3 regions of the Rhizobium grahamii genome follow, and region 3 is predicted to be linked to each of the others. Evidence: predicted binding sites of a transcription regulator. Region 3 holds the regulator's gene; each other region holds the start of a gene.

Region 1 (4,974 bases), 1.8 Mb from region 3:
CAGCTTGCCTTCGCTGGCGCATTCATCGCCCAGAGCACGCCGAACGGATCACGCAGCTGGCCATACCGGTCGCCCCAGAACATCAACTGAACGGGCATGACCACCTCTACGCCGGCCTGTACCGCGCGCTCCCACCAGAAATCGATATCGTCGATGACAAGCTGGAGGCTGAAGCCTTGGTGCTTCTGGAACGGATGGCCATGCTCGGGATAGGCATCCGAAAGCATCACCGAGCTTCCGTTGATGTAGAGATGGACATGCATCGTCCGGCCATTTTCATCCGGAGGGACGACAAATGCTTGCTCGGCGCCGAAGGCACGCTTGTAGAATTCCGCGGCCTTCAACGCACCATCAACCGTAATATACGGAAGCAAGCCATTCTTGACCGGCGGCATCTGCATCGTGCCGGTTTCCGTTGCGGTATCCATACTGTCCTCCATCGTTTGATTTGGCTCGGGCGAGAAGCCCAGACCTCTCAAGGACGCGGGAAGATCAGTCGAGCCGACAGTGATCTCGAAATTTTCTGGAGTCGACGCGAACGTCAGAGGTCGATGATCGTACCGCGACCGTCATTCCAGATGCGCATGTTCTCACCGGAATGTGACCTTGCCTTCGCTGTGGCGCGGACCGGAGCCGGTTTCATCTTCAGCGAAAGCGCGCGGCCAACCATGAGTACCGTCAGAATACCCCCGACTGCGAGCGTCACGGAAAAGGTGACAAACGCCAGTGCAACGAAGGCGGTGATGCCAGCGAGCAGGAGGAAGACGGAACGAATGCTTTGCATGGTTTTAGACCTTTCTTCGGAAAGGAATGTGGTTCTTCATTTCTCTCTCTGCAAGATGAGCATGGCTTTTTGTTGTCTTGCCACTCATCACAAAGCTTGGCACAGATTTGTGATGACCCGTAAGCCTCCGACTCGTTCCTTGAATCTCCGCCGGTCCGTCCTGAGCGTTCCGGCCATCAATGCACGCGCACTGGAAAAGACCCATGCGCTCGATTGCGATGCCGTGATCTTCGATATCGAGGACTCGGTGGCGCCGGAGCGAAAGGCGGAAGCCCGCGACAATCTGAAGGCCTTTTTTTCAGGCTCTACTCTTCTGAACAAAGAGCGGATCATCCGCATCAATGCGCTTGATTCCACATTCGGCATTGCGGACATGGAATTGGTGCTGGCACTGGAGCCAGATGCCGTACTCCTGCCGAAAGTAAACGAACCTCAGGATGTGATGGCCGTCAGCGACCGGCTCGCTGACGCCGATGCGCCAGAGAATCTCCGCATCTGGGCGATGATCGAAACGCCACGCGGCATTCTGAACGCGGCAGCAATTGCCGAGGCCGGGCGTACACCGGGCTCGAGACTGGATTGTTTCGTCGTCGGCCTCAACGATCTGCGCAAGGAAACAGGCGTCCTGCCGCAGCCCGGCCGCACCTATCTCGTGCCCTGGCTTATGCAGGTGGTTCTCGCCGTGCGTGCCTATGGCCTCGACGCGATCGACAGCGTCTTCAACGATTTCAGGGATGCCGATGCCTTCGATGCCGAATGCGCACATGCCCGCGCCATGGGCTTCGACGGCAAGATGCTGATCCACCCGGCGCAGATCGAAGCCGCCAACCGACATTTCGGCCCCGATGAGGCTGCCATTGCCGAAGCAGAGTCGATCATCGCCGCCTTTGCCGACCCCACTACCGATGGCCTGAATGTCATCAATGCCAATGGCCGGATGATCGAGCGCCTGCATCTTGTCCAGGCGGAAAGTCTGGTTCATAAAGCCCGCCTGATTGCAGAACGCCAAACGGCGAAGTGAAAGACGACTTTAGATGAAGCTTTATCGCCTTCTGACCGGCCAGGATGATGCCGCTTTCTGCCACCGCGTGACCGCCGCCCTCAACAAGGGCTGGTCGTTGAACGGCTCGCCGTCGCTGACCTTTAACACCCAGACCGGCCAAGTGATGTGCGCTCAGGCGATCGTCAAGGAAGTCGAAGGCAAGGAATACCACCCGGACATGAAGCTGTCCGAACAGTAAGTGAAAGCTTATCGTTCGGCTGCCTCTTCGGCGCTCGCCTCGATCCGTTCCATGTCGTCGTCGCTGAGACCGAAATGGTGGCCGATCTCATGGATAAGGACGTGAGTGATGATATCGCCCAGTGTCTCGTCGTTCTCGGCCCAGTAGTCGAGGATCGGGCGCCGATAGAGGCGGATACGGTTCGGCAGTTCGCCGGTCTCCATCGTGAAACGCTCGGAGATGCCCCGGCCTTCAAAGAGGCCAAGAAGATCGAACGGCGTTTCCAGCGCCATGTCCTCGAATATCTCGTCGTCTGGGAAATCCTCGATCTCGATCGTCAGATTGGTGGTCAACGAGCGGAATTCTTCCGGCAGGTGGCTATACGCCTCCATTGCCAACGACTCGAAGGTACTGATCGTCGGCGCGTGGCGATCCCGCCAATCCTCGCTCTGGTCTATGCGGGCCATTAATATTCCTTCCTTTGCGGCCCATATAGAACCTTTGCGTACGATTTTCGAGAGCGGAATCAAAGGCAGGAATAAATTCACATCAAATGGCTGTTGACTCTTCAGTCCGCCTCTGGAATCCATAAGAACACAACAGGAACATACGAGACTTGGAGAACGTCATGGCACAGTCGGCCGTGACGCGCGAGCGGCTTTTTGCGCTCCGCGAAACCATTGCAAAGCTTGAAGGAAAGCCCGCGCCGGCCTTGGCTGCCGCGCAAGGCGAAGCCCTGGCCGAAAAGGATCTCTCCGCCAAGAGCGACAGTGGCCTGCGTCTTCCTCTTGGAATCCCCGTGCTCGACGAGGCAATAGATGGCGGCCTGCCGCTCGACGGGATCACCGAGGTTCGTTCCGACCTTTTGCGCGAAGCCGGCGCCGGTAGCGGCTTTGTGTTGGCGCTTGCCGCCATGCTGCAGCGTCAAGCGGGAGAGAGCCACAGTGCTCCGCTACCGATCCTCTGGATCGCGGACATGGTTTCCACGATGGAAGCAGGCATCCCCTACGCCGTGGGTCTGCGCGATTTCGGTCTGAAACCGGAGCGGTTCTTCTATGCCAGTCCACGCAAGCTTGAAGATGCCCTCTGGCTTGCTGAGGCCGCAGTCGAAAGCGGCATCTTTCCTGCGACAATTCTGGAGGTTCGCGGCAATCCGAAACCCTTCGGTCTGACGGAAAGCCGTCGTTTGAGCTTGCGGGCGAAAGCATCGAAACGCCCGCTTTTCTTGTTGCGGCAGGCTGGAGAGGAAGAGGCCAGCAGCGCTTGCTTCCGCTTCCTTGTGGCACCCGCGCCGGCACAGGCGCGCGCCTTGCCGGATGGCACGATGCTGGGCGGTAGCATCGGCAATCCGGTTTTTCATCTCACCCTGGAGAAGAGCCGCAACCCGGCTCCCCTCTCCTTTCTACTGGAGTGGAACCCTCATGACCGCCGTTTTTTCGCCGTCTCACAATCAGTCGACCCTCGCCTTCCAGACGAACGCGCAGCGCATTCTGGCACTCCACTTTCCGCATCTTCCAACCGACCGAATATCAAGAAAGAAATGGGGGCTCTCCTGGCGTTCGCGCGGACGTCCTGAAGCCGCACCGATCGTCTGCTCCAGCCGTCTCAACAATACCATGCGGCTGACAGCGCTCGACGAGGCAGCCGAAACCCTCAATCTCCGAAAGCACATGGGCGTCGCCGAAGCCCGCGCCATCTACCCCACGCTCGATGTGATCGAAGACGACCCAGCCGCCAACCGGCGCTTCCTGGAAGCGATCGCCGACTGGTGCGATCGCTATACTCCGCTTGTCGCTCTCGACGGCGTCGATGGCCTTTTCCTCGATATTACCGGCTGCACCCATCTGTTCGGCGGCGAGGCCTCCCTTCTCAAGGATATTCTCGCCAGGCTCTTCCAGATGGGAATTGACGCGCGCGGCGCCATTTCTTCCTCGCCGGGATTGTCCTGGGCCATCAGCCGCTTCGGCCAGGGCGGCATCATTGACCATGAAGAGGCCGAACAGGCGCTGGCTCCCCTGCCCGTCGCGGCCTTGCGCCTCGAGGAAGAAACGATAGGTGGCCTGAACAAGATGGGCCTCAAATATGTCGGCGATTTACTGACCGCGCCGCGCGCCCCGCTCACCCGCCGATTTGGAGGAACGGTGCTCTTGAGGCTCGATCAGGCGCTTGGAACCGATGAGGAGCCGGTTTCCCCGCGCCTGCCCGTCGCGAGCCTCTCGGTTGAACGTCGCCTGATTGAACCGATCGGAGCCGAGGACGACATCCTCGTGCTCACCAATCAGATTGCCGTCTCCCTGAAGCCCTCGCTGGAAGCGCGTGGCGTCGGCGGTCGAATCTTCGAACTGGTGCTGTTCCGTGTCGACGGCAAGGTGTTTCGCATTTCCGCCGGGACCGCACAGCCCTTGCGGGAGCCGAAGCGCATCGCCGCTCTCTTTGCCGAACGCCTGCAGGCAATTCACGACGATTTCGATGCTGGTTACGGATTCGAGATCCTTCGTCTCAACGTGCTCCTGCACGAGGACTTCGTGACCTCACAGGGTGATTTCGAACACCACCAACAAAAGGACGCGTCTCTTGCCACCTTCGTGGATCGGGTTTCAGCCCGCCTTGGAGAAGACTGCCTGCAAACATTCCAATTGCGAGAGAGCCACGTACCGGAAAGAGCCGTCATTGCCGTGCCTGCAATCGATCATCTGTCCGCCCCCAAAGCCCGGGAAGGACATACACCGCCGGCTAGGAGCGAGCGGCCCATCCGGCTATTGCGGAAACCGGAGCCAATGGATGCCTTTGCCATCGAAATCCCCGATGGTGCACCAGCGAGTTTTCACTGGCGTCGGATGCAGCACCGCGTTTTGAAAAGCGAGGGACCCGAGCGGCTGGCAATGGAATGGTGGCTCGATGGGTCGGATGCTGAAGATCGAGACTACTTCCGGATCGAAGACGACAAGGGGCGCCGCTTCTGGATCTATC
Region 2 (4,974 bases), 1.4 Mb from region 3:
TTGGCAAGCTGCCGATCCATCTCGACCGCCTCTGTCGCCAAGCGATGGATGGCAGCCGTTGTTTCCTCGACCATTGCGGCGTTCTGCTGCGTCATGCTGTCGAGCTCGGCCACCGCCGCATTGATCTGGCGAAGTGTATCCGCCTCCTCGCGCGTCGAATCCATGATCTCGCTGATCTGGCCGTTGATGGCCTCGACATGGCTGCCGATCCCCGTCAAGGCATCACCGGCCCGCTCGACCAGCGAAACGCCGGCCTCGACCTCCTGCGTCGATTTCTGCAGCAGGTTGGAGATCTCCTTCGCCGCGCTCGACGAGCGTTGCGCAAGCTCTCTGACTTCCATTGCGACGACGGCGAAGCCCTTGCCGGCCTCCCCGGCGCGCGCCGCTTCCACGCCGGCATTGAGGGCCAGCAGGTTGGTCTGGAAGGCAATCGAGTCGATCACGGAAATGATCGAGTTGATCTGGCGCGACGACGCCTGGATGGCTTCCATCGCGGCGATCGTGTCGCGCATGATCTGGCCGGAGCCGCTCGTCTCGCGTTTGGCGTCGCGCGCGATGCGCTCGGCCTGCTCGGCACGCTCGATCTGGACGCGGACGGACTGGGTAATCGCGTCGATGGCGTTGGCCGTCTCGGTGATCGAGGCTGCCTGTCGTTCGGTCCGCCCGGCGAGCTCGTCGGCGCTGGTGCGCATTTCTTCCGAGCCGGAGCGAACTGCCATGGAGTTGCCGCCGATCGCCGTCATGGTCTGGCTGAGCGCCGCCAGCGCCTGATTGAAATTGACCCGCAGGCCTTCGAGTTCGCTTGGGAAGCGACGGTCGATCTGGTAGGCGAGATCGCCGTTGGCGAGATGGTGAAGACCGTCGTCGATTGCCTCGACGACATCCTGCAGCGTCTTTGCCTCGGCTTCGCGCTCCGCCATATGCTGCTGCCGGTCGCGCTCGGCACGCGCCCGGGTTTCCGTGCTCGCTGCTTCCAGTTCGCGGCTTTCGATCAGCGATTGCCTGAAGCGCGCCAGCGCCTTTGCCATCGTGCCGATCTCGTCGCCGCGGTTCTGGCTTTCGATCTCGACGTCGAGCTTGCCGTCGGCGACGGCGCTGGTGATGCCTGCCAGTCGTACCAGCGGGGAGAACAGCATCTTCGTAATGATACCGGTCGCGACTGCCATCACCAGCAGAACCCCGACGGCGATCATGCTGAGCAAGGTCGCGATCTCGATCGAGCCCGCATTGATCTCGCTGAGCCTGACGCTCTCGACCACGAGGAACCGAGAATCGTGATAGTCGACAGAGCGCACGTAGGCACGCGCAGCGCCATCGGCCCGATCGAAATCATCGACGGTCATGGCGGAACTTGCGAGCGCATCCTTAACGAAGCTGAACGGCGTCGTGTCGAGGGTGGCAAGCTTGCCGTCGGCGTTGACGGTCACGGCGCTGCCGTCCTGCGAGACGATCGCGGCCTGCGCCGAGCTGCCGGCAACAATGCCCTTGGTCAGAATGCTGGTGAAGACGTCGTCATGAACCTTGAAGAGCATGACGCCCTTCGCGGCGCCGAGCTTCACGATCGGAACCGCGAAGAAGATTTCCGGCGTACCGCTGGCAGCATCGATATGGAGACCCGAAAAGCCCGCGGGGGCGAAGTCGTCGGTGGCCTTTGCCGTGTTGGCCATCGCCTTGGCAAATGCAATGCCCGCGCCGCTCGCCTTCCACCGTTCGGACGTCAGGTTCTCCGCGAAGTCATCGTTCTTCTTGTAGGAATAGAGAACATTGCCCTCGAGGTCGGCAATCAAGAGGTCGCCGAACGGAGTGTTCTCCAGGTCTCTGGCGACTTCACCCTGGGTCTTCTCGTGGTTCGAATAGTAGAACCCGCTCGGGCCATCCGGCTTCAGCAGCTTCTCGCGCTGGTCGGCAGGGTTCGGATTGTTGGTGATGAAGACCTTCTTGAGCTCGGCGCGCGGATCGCCCGAGCTCTTCTCGATGGTCTTCCAGCCGCTCTTGAGGCTGGTGATCGACATCTGCAGCGCTTCGATGCGCGCGATCGAATTGGCTTGGTTCTCAAGCTGCCCCAACTGTTCGCGCAGCATGTCGCCGCGGAAAATGAGAACGCTTTCCTTGGCCTTCAAGGCCTGCTCGCCGGAAATCCGGCTGCTGGCAAAGTAGGCAAGACCATTGATGACGGCGATCGACAAAGCCGTCAGTAGAATGAATGTGGCAATAACCTTGAAGGACAGGGATTGAAATCTCTGAGCCATGAACAACGAACCCTTCTGGAACGGCGCATGCCTGTCGGGCGCTATGTCCTCGCAGGCAGACCTGTAAGCCGAACTTGGGAGCCTTATCTTCCGGAAAAGCCGGCTCCTCTGACATTTTATCGGTCAAAACTTACGCACGGAGCTTAAATTGACGTAAACGGCAAGTTTGAAAAACAATGAATGTTTTTGTTTTGTTCACATATTGATGGCAGTTATTTTGCCGTTGCAATAAGGTGACGCATGCAAAATACGATTCGGATCATTGGCATCGACCCCGGACTACGGCGCACCGGCTGGGGGATAATAGACACGCTCGGCAATTCCCTGCGTTTTGTCGCCTCTGGGACGGTAACGTCGGATGGCGATATGGATCTCGCTTCCCGCCTTTGCCAGCTGCATGACGGGCTTGCCGAGGTCGTCCATGTGCACCAGCCGCATGAAGCCGCGGTCGAACAGACCTTCGTCAACAAGGACGCCGTCGCGACGCTGAAGCTCGGACAGGCACGCGGCATCGCCATGCTGGTGCCGGCGCGCGCCGGCCTGCAGGTCTCCGAATATGCGCCGAACGCCGTGAAGAAGGCGGTGATCGGCGTTGGCCACGGCGAGAAGCGTCAGATCCACATGATGCTGAAGATCCTGATGCCGAAGGTCGAATTCAAGGGCGACGACGCCGCCGACGCGCTGGCGATCGCGATCTGCCACGCCCACAACCGCGGCAGCAACCGCATGCGGCAGGCCGCGCTGGCTGGATGATGAGTGCTATCGTTCGTTTCATCCCACGCTTTAGAACACACTGACGGAGCCCGTTGATGATCGGCAAGCTCAAAGGCACCATTGAAGAACTCGGCGACGACTATGTGCTGGTCGATGTCCATGGCGTTTGTTACGTCGCGTACTGCTCCAGCCGCACATTGTCCCGGCTCGGTTCGGTCGGCGAGGCCTGCGTCCTTTTCATCGAAACCTATGTGCGCGAAGACCAGCTGAAGCTCTTCGGCTTCATGAGCGCGCTCGAACGGGAATGGTTCAACCTGCTGCAGAGCGTCCAAGGCGTCGGCGCCAAGGTCGCGCTTGCCGTTCTTTCAACGCTTACCCCGAGCGAGCTTGCGAACGCCATCGCCCTCCAGGATCGCACCGCCGTATCGCGTGCGCAGGGTGTCGGTCCCAAGGTCGCCGTCCGTATCGTGACCGAGCTCAAAAACAAGGCACCGGCCTTTGCCGGCGAGGCGACGGCCAACATCGCTCTCAAGCAGGAGCTTGGCGAAGGTGTCGCCGCAGCCCCCGTCGCCGATGCTGTTTCGGCACTGACGAACCTCGGCTACTCGCGTGACCAGGCAGCAAACGCCGTGGCCGCTGCCATGAAGACCGCCGGCGAAGGCGCCGACAGCGCCAAGCTCATCCGCCTCGGACTGAAGGAACTGGCGCGTTGACCCGGTCGCCTTGCAATGGTGCCAAGTCGGACCGCTTGGTGTATTGGTCGGTAATGCTTAATGATCGGAACGTGCCAGCATGAGTGACCCCGCGCGCTTGATATCCTCGGAAAAGCGGGGAGAAGACTTTGATGCGACCCTGCGTCCTCAGTCGCTCGACGAGTTCACCGGCCAGGCAGAAGCACGCGCCAACCTGAAGATCTTCATCGAGGCCGCCAAGAACCGTGGCGAGGCGCTCGATCACGTTCTCTTCGTCGGCCCTCCGGGTCTCGGCAAGACGACGCTTGCGCAAATCATGGCCAAGGAGCTTGGTGTCAATTTTCGCTCGACATCAGGCCCGGTCATTGCCAAGGCGGGCGATCTCGCCGCGCTGCTGACAAACCTCGAGGAGCGCGACGTCCTATTCATCGACGAAATCCATCGTCTCAATCCGGCGGTCGAGGAAATCCTCTACCCCGCAATGGAAGATTTTCAGCTCGACCTGATCATCGGCGAAGGTCCGGCCGCTCGGTCGGTGAAGATCGATCTCTCGAAGTTCACGCTGGTTGCGGCGACCACCCGGCTTGGCCTGCTGACGACGCCGCTGCGCGACCGCTTCGGCATTCCCGTGCGCCTGAGCTTCTACACGGTTGCGGAACTGGAACTGATCGTGCGCCGCGGCGCGCGACTGATGAACCTGCCGATGACCGAGGAAGGCGCCCGCGAGATCGCGCGCCGAGCCCGCGGTACGCCGCGCATCGCCGGCCGCCTGTTGCGCCGTGTCCGCGATTTTGCCGAGGTTGCGAAAGCCGAAGCTGTCACGCGCGAGATTGCGGATGAGGCGCTGACCCGCCTCCTGGTCGACAACATGGGCCTGGACCAGCTCGATAACCGTTATCTGAACATGATCGCCGTCAATTTCGCTGGTGGCCCGGTCGGCATCGAAACGATTGCCGCCGGCCTTTCCGAACCACGCGACGCGATCGAAGACATCATCGAGCCTTACATGATCCAGCAGGGCTTCATCCAGCGCACGCCGCGCGGCCGCGTCCTGACGGCAACAGCGTGGAAGCACCTCGGCATGCAGCCACCGAAGGATCTTGAAGCGGCGCAGTTTCGACTATTTCAGGAAGAGGATTGAGCCGGAAGCAACCGTCTTCCTGAAGGAGGGGAAATCCCTTGCCTGATTTCGACCCCTGCCGCAGCTTCCGCAAGCTTGCCTATAACAACGCGCTTGCAAACCACAGGCTTCATGCGGCTTGTCAACGGCTGCAGCCGGGCGAGTTCGAAGCCGCCCGCGTAAGCTTCTTTCCCTCGAT
Region 3 (4,974 bases):
AGGCGTATCCGCGTCGGCACACGTCGTGATCGCGCGTCGTGCAACGCCCACATTCACGCAAACGTCATCGCGGTGGCCGTCAAAAATCGCCCGGCAGGCAAGCAGGCGCTGGTCTGCCGGCAGGCTGGCGCTGGCCGCGGAACTGGATCATGGACGTCTGTTTCTTTGCGCGCCGGTGCTGGCAGGCGCTGGCGCCGTTGCCTGGTTCGAGTTCGACACCGACGCCTCATTGTTCAGGCTGGGCGCATGGATTACTTTCCTGGCCCTGGTCTTCGTCGCGGCGGGCGCCGGTCGACCGCTACCACGGCGCGCCGCACTTGCCGGTCTCCTTTGCGTCGGCGGCATGTTGGCAGCGCAGATAGAGACGTGGCGGGCAGGGACGATCATTCTCGATTCAGCCGTCACCACCACACTGACCGGTCGAGTCGAACGCCGCGAGGGTGATGACAAGGGCCGGTGGCGCTATATCCTCGCGGTGGAGCGAACTGCGTCACCGGCGCTGAAGCGCATGCCAGAACGTGTGTCTCTGCTGGCGCGCGGGGATGCGCCAATTCCGATCGGTAGCTGGATAGAAGTCCGTGCCCGCTTCACACCTCCAGCCGGGCCGGCGTTGCCCGGATTGAACGATTTCGCGTTCGACGCATATTTCGCTGGCGTCGGCGCAAATGGCTTTGCCTATGGTGAACCGGTCGAAGTCGCTCCTGATGCTCTGTCGCCACGGCGCTCGGCACCCGACACGATCGTCGAAGGCCTGTATCGGCTGAGAAGCAGCATCGGCGAGCGCATCCGGTCCATCCTGCCTGGCGATACCGGCGCCTTTGCCGCCTCGCTTGTCACCGACGAGCGCCGGGCGATCTCGGACGAGACGACCGAGGCCTTGCGTCAATCCGGGCTCGCCCATATCGTCGCCATTTCCGGGCTGAACATGGCGCTGTCAGCCGGCATTTTCTTTATTGGCCTACGAGCGGTCTTCGGCCTTTTCCCGGCCTTCGCGCAGGCCTATCCGACCAAGAAAATTGCTGCAGCCGGCGCGTTGGCCGCACTGACGGCCTACTATCTCATATCCGGCTTCGCGGTCTCGGCCGAACGAGCCTATATCATGATGGCGATCATGCTGGTCGCGGCGCTCTTCGACCGTCCCTCGATCAGCCTCCGTAACGTGGCGCTTTCTGCCCTGCTGATCATCCTGACATCGCCGTCGGCAGTGCTCGGACCAAGCTTTCAGATGTCGTTCGCCGCCACGCTGGCCCTAGTTTCGGGTTATGTCGGCTGGATAAGCGGCTCGATGCCCGGCAAGGCGCTATTCGTTCACCCCGTGTTCAAACCGATCGGCTTCGTGTTTCGCTTCTTCGCCGGCATTGCCCTGACGTCGATGATTGGCGGCTTCTCGACCGCACTCTTCTCAATCGAGCATTTTCACCGCCTGAGCGCCTATGGCCTGCCGGCGAACCTGATGGCGATGCCGGTTATCTCGTTCGTCGTCATGCCTATGGGCATGCTGGCAATGCTGCTGACGCCGCTCGGCCTTGACGTTCTGCCCTGGAAGATAGCGGGCTTCGGTCTGGATATCGTCATCGACATCGCCAAGACGGTGTCGGGCTGGGGAGGCACCGTCGACGTCGGCCGCCTTCCGGCATGGTACTTTGCCGTCGCCTCTCTGGCGTTCCTGTTGCAGACGCTGCTTTTCACGCGCCTCAAATATCTCGGCTTTGCCGTCATGCTCATCGCGACCGCCTGCCTCAGGTTTCTGCCGGGATCACCTTTGCCGGAGTTGCTCGTATCGGATGACGGCTCGCTGGTCGCAGTCGTCGACGACGAGGTGCTGGCGACCAACAAACCAAAGCCCGGAGAGTTCATCTTCAATCAATGGCAGCGGGCGCTGGCGATCGAGCCGCAAGTGCCGCCGCTGATCCTCACGGATGTCCCGCCGCCACCGCAAAAGCGGGATCACGAGCGTGTGGTCCTGACCGCGAAAGAGCGGCGCGCGGCGACCGATCTCATGCGTCGATCGACGGAAACGACGCAATTTTCCTGCGCAAAATCAGCGTGGTGCGCTGTGACTTTGAAGAGCGGCTATCTGGTCGTCGTCGTCGACAATCTCGCCTATCTCGGCTCAGCATGCGACGTTGCAGACATCGTCATCACGCCCGCTCGGGTGCGGCTTGCGCAGTGCAGGTCCGGATCGCTTCTGTTTACCGGCGATAGCCTTCGGCGAACCGGCGCCCTGGAAATACGCATTGATGACCAGGGATCACCGGTGATCAACACAGCATACACCGGCCTCGACCGTCCCTGGATGCGGCAGCGGGCCTATGATTGGCGCACCGGAGCCTATGCGGACGCCGTGCGGCAGCCTAGTGATACCGGCGGATCAGCCCGACAAGCTTACCCTGTACCTTGACGCGGTCAGGGCCGAAAATGCGCGTTTCGTAAGCCGGATTGGCGGCTTCCAGCGCGATCGATGCCCCCTTGCGGCGGAAGCGCTTCAACGTCGCTTCCTCGTCGTCGACCAGGGCCACGACGATGTCGCCGGGGTTGGCCGTGCTGCCATTGCGAATGATGACCGTATCGCCGTCGAAAATGCCGGCCTCGATCATCGAGTCGCCTTTGACCTCAAGCGCGTAATGTTCGCCGGATGCCAGCATGTCGGCTGGCACCGAAATATCATGGGTGTTGTTCTGGATTGCCGAAATCGGAACGCCCGCAGCAATGCGTCCCATGACGGGCACGGAGACGGAATTGCCGTTGTCGGCACTAGGGGCGGGTTTCGGCGCAGGGGCAGGTTGCGGCTTCCCAAGGCTGCCTTCGATCACGCTGGGCGAAAAGCCACGCCGAGGCTGAATGCTGGGGCTGTATGCCTCCGGCAGCTTGATAACCTCGAGCGCGCGCGCTCTGTTCGGCAGTCGACGAATGAAGCCGCGCTCCTCGAGAGCGGTGATGAGGCGATGAATGCCCGACTTCGAAGCGAGGTCGAGTGCATCCTTCATTTCGTCGAAGGACGGCGGGACGCCGGACTCTTTCATTCGCTCGTGAATGAAGAGAAGAAGCTCCTGTTGCTTGCGTGTCAGCATCGAAGTCGAACCCCAGAGTCGTGAAACAAAGCCAGAACGGACACTATATGTTCCATATGTGTTCTGCAAGTGCCTAAATTTTCGTAAAACTTGCGTCGGACTTGTCCTGTTTTTGCATTTCATTTGCGGGATATCGAAAGCTTGTTGCATTGTTCTGCCATCGGGCGCACACCGATGCTGGTTTTGGAAGGAGGATCTGCCTGTGAGTGAAGCCCATCCTCTTGATCACATCGTCCTGCCGGTGGCCAACATAGGTCTCGCCCGCGAGCGGCTCGGCAAGCTTGGCTTCACCGTGGCGGCTGATGCCCGTCATCCGTTTGGAACGGAAAACGCCTGCGTTTTCTTCGCCGACAAAACATATCTGGAACCACTCGGGATCGCGGACACCGATATTTACGAGACGTCGCTGAAGAAGGGGAACAGTTTCACATCTCGCGATCGGGCATTTCGGTTTCGCTGCGGCGATGAAGGCATGTCCGCGGTCGTTCTCGGCACCTCTGATGCTGACCGCGACCACGCCCGTTTTCAGGCCGACAAGATCAGCGGCGGTGACATGCTTCAGTTTTCCCGTCCGATGAAAATGCCGGATGGGACGGAAACGACAGCTGCCTTTCGGCTTGCTTTTGCGGCCGATCTGAGAGCGCCGGATTTCTTCCTGTTTACCTGCCAGCGGGTCAACCCCTTGCCCGCCGATCGCAAAGCATTGGAAACGCACGATAACGGGGTCACCGGTATTGCCGATATCGTTCTGACGGCGCCCGATCCCAAGGCATTCTCGCTCTTCATGCGGCATGTGTCGTGCTCAGGCGCCGTGCGCGAGGATGCGTTCGGGGTCAGCGTAATCGCGCCGAATGCGCGGGTTTGTATTCTTTCGCCGGATGGGCTCGACGCCTATTTCGATCTTGCGGCTCCCGCTGCGGATCGCGGTCTGCGAGGCGTTGCGATCGTCTTCAAGGTTGGCGATCTCGCCGTGACAGAAGCGCATTTGGCTGCTAACGGGATGACCTACACGCGCAAGAACAATCGAATTCTGGTGAAGGCTGCGCCCGGGCAGGGCGCGCTCTTCGCCTTCGAGGAGAAACGATGAGCCAGACAAATTCCGAAGTCGTGGTTGGCGAAGGCGCCGGCCACGTCTCCTTTTCCAACGCAGGCAAGCTGTCTCTGATCGCCGGGCCCTGCCAGATGGAAAGCCGCGACCATGCGTTCATGATCGCCGGCGTTCTGAAGGAGCTCTGCGACAAGCTCGGCATTGGCCTCGTTTACAAGTCTTCCTTCGACAAGGCGAACCGGACGTCGCTCTCGGCACAGCGCGGCATCGGTCTCGAGACCGCACTCGAGGTGTTCGCTGATCTCAAGAAGGAATACGGCTTCCCTGTCTTGACCGACATTCACACCGAGGAACAATGCGCCGAGGTGGCCACTGTCGTCGACATCCTGCAGATCCCGGCCTTCCTCAGCCGTCAAACCGACCTGCTGGTCGCTGCCGCCAAGACCGGTCGCACCATCAACGTCAAGAAGGGCCAGTTCCTGGCTCCCTGGGACATGAAGAACGTGCTTGCCAAGCTCAACGACAGCGGCAACCCGAACATCCTGCTTTGCGAGCGCGGCGCCTCCTTCGGCTATAACGCACTGGTATCGGATATGCGTTCGCTGCCGATCATGGCGGGCCTTGGCGCTCCCGTGGTGTTCGATGCGACGCATTCGGTGCAGCAGCCGGGCGGGCAGGGTGGTTCCAGCGGCGGTCAGCGCGAGTTCGTCGAGACACTGGCACGCGCCGCCGTGGCTGTCGGCGTCGCGGGTGTGTTCGTCGAGACGCACGAAGATCCAGACAATGCTCCGTCGGATGGTCCGAACATGGTCTATCTCAAGGATATGCCGAGGCTTCTCGAAAAGCTCCTGGCCT

What was found. Region 3 encodes LexA, which represses DNA repair genes until DNA is damaged. Its sites were predicted from a motif close to TGTTCNNNNTGTGTTCNG; they were not measured.
Region 1: the regulator LexA is predicted to act here: its motif matches at 2,595-2,612, upstream of FZ934_RS28180 (ImuA family protein).
Region 2: the regulator LexA is predicted to act here: its motif matches at 2,431-2,448, upstream of ruvC (crossover junction endodeoxyribonuclease RuvC).

The regions. Positions count from the first base shown of each region.
Region 1 covers NZ_CP043498.1:3,288,300-3,293,273, forward strand. The annotation lists gene FZ934_RS15850 (VOC family protein) at 1-428, opposite strand, end outside; gene FZ934_RS15855 (hypothetical protein) at 542-784, opposite strand; gene FZ934_RS15860 (HpcH/HpaI aldolase/citrate lyase family protein) at 897-1,805, shown strand; gene FZ934_RS15865 (DUF1737 domain-containing protein) at 1,819-2,025, shown strand; gene FZ934_RS15870 (metallopeptidase family protein) at 2,034-2,471, opposite strand; gene FZ934_RS28180 (ImuA family protein) at 2,633-3,580, shown strand; gene FZ934_RS15875 (Y-family DNA polymerase) at 3,591-4,974, shown strand, end outside.
Region 2 covers NZ_CP043498.1:2,652,167-2,657,140, forward strand. The annotation lists gene FZ934_RS12840 (methyl-accepting chemotaxis protein) at 1-2,249, opposite strand, end outside; gene ruvC (crossover junction endodeoxyribonuclease RuvC) at 2,490-3,002, shown strand; gene ruvA (Holliday junction branch migration protein RuvA) at 3,059-3,676, shown strand; gene ruvB (Holliday junction branch migration DNA helicase RuvB) at 3,756-4,796, shown strand; gene FZ934_RS12860 (DinB family protein) at 4,835-4,974, shown strand, end outside.
Region 3 covers NZ_CP043498.1:1,202,815-1,207,788, forward strand. The annotation lists gene FZ934_RS06005 (ComEC/Rec2 family competence protein) at 1-2,401, shown strand, start outside; gene lexA (transcriptional repressor LexA) at 2,355-3,071, opposite strand; gene FZ934_RS06015 (VOC family protein) at 3,274-4,158, shown strand; gene kdsA (3-deoxy-8-phosphooctulonate synthase) at 4,155-4,974, shown strand, end outside.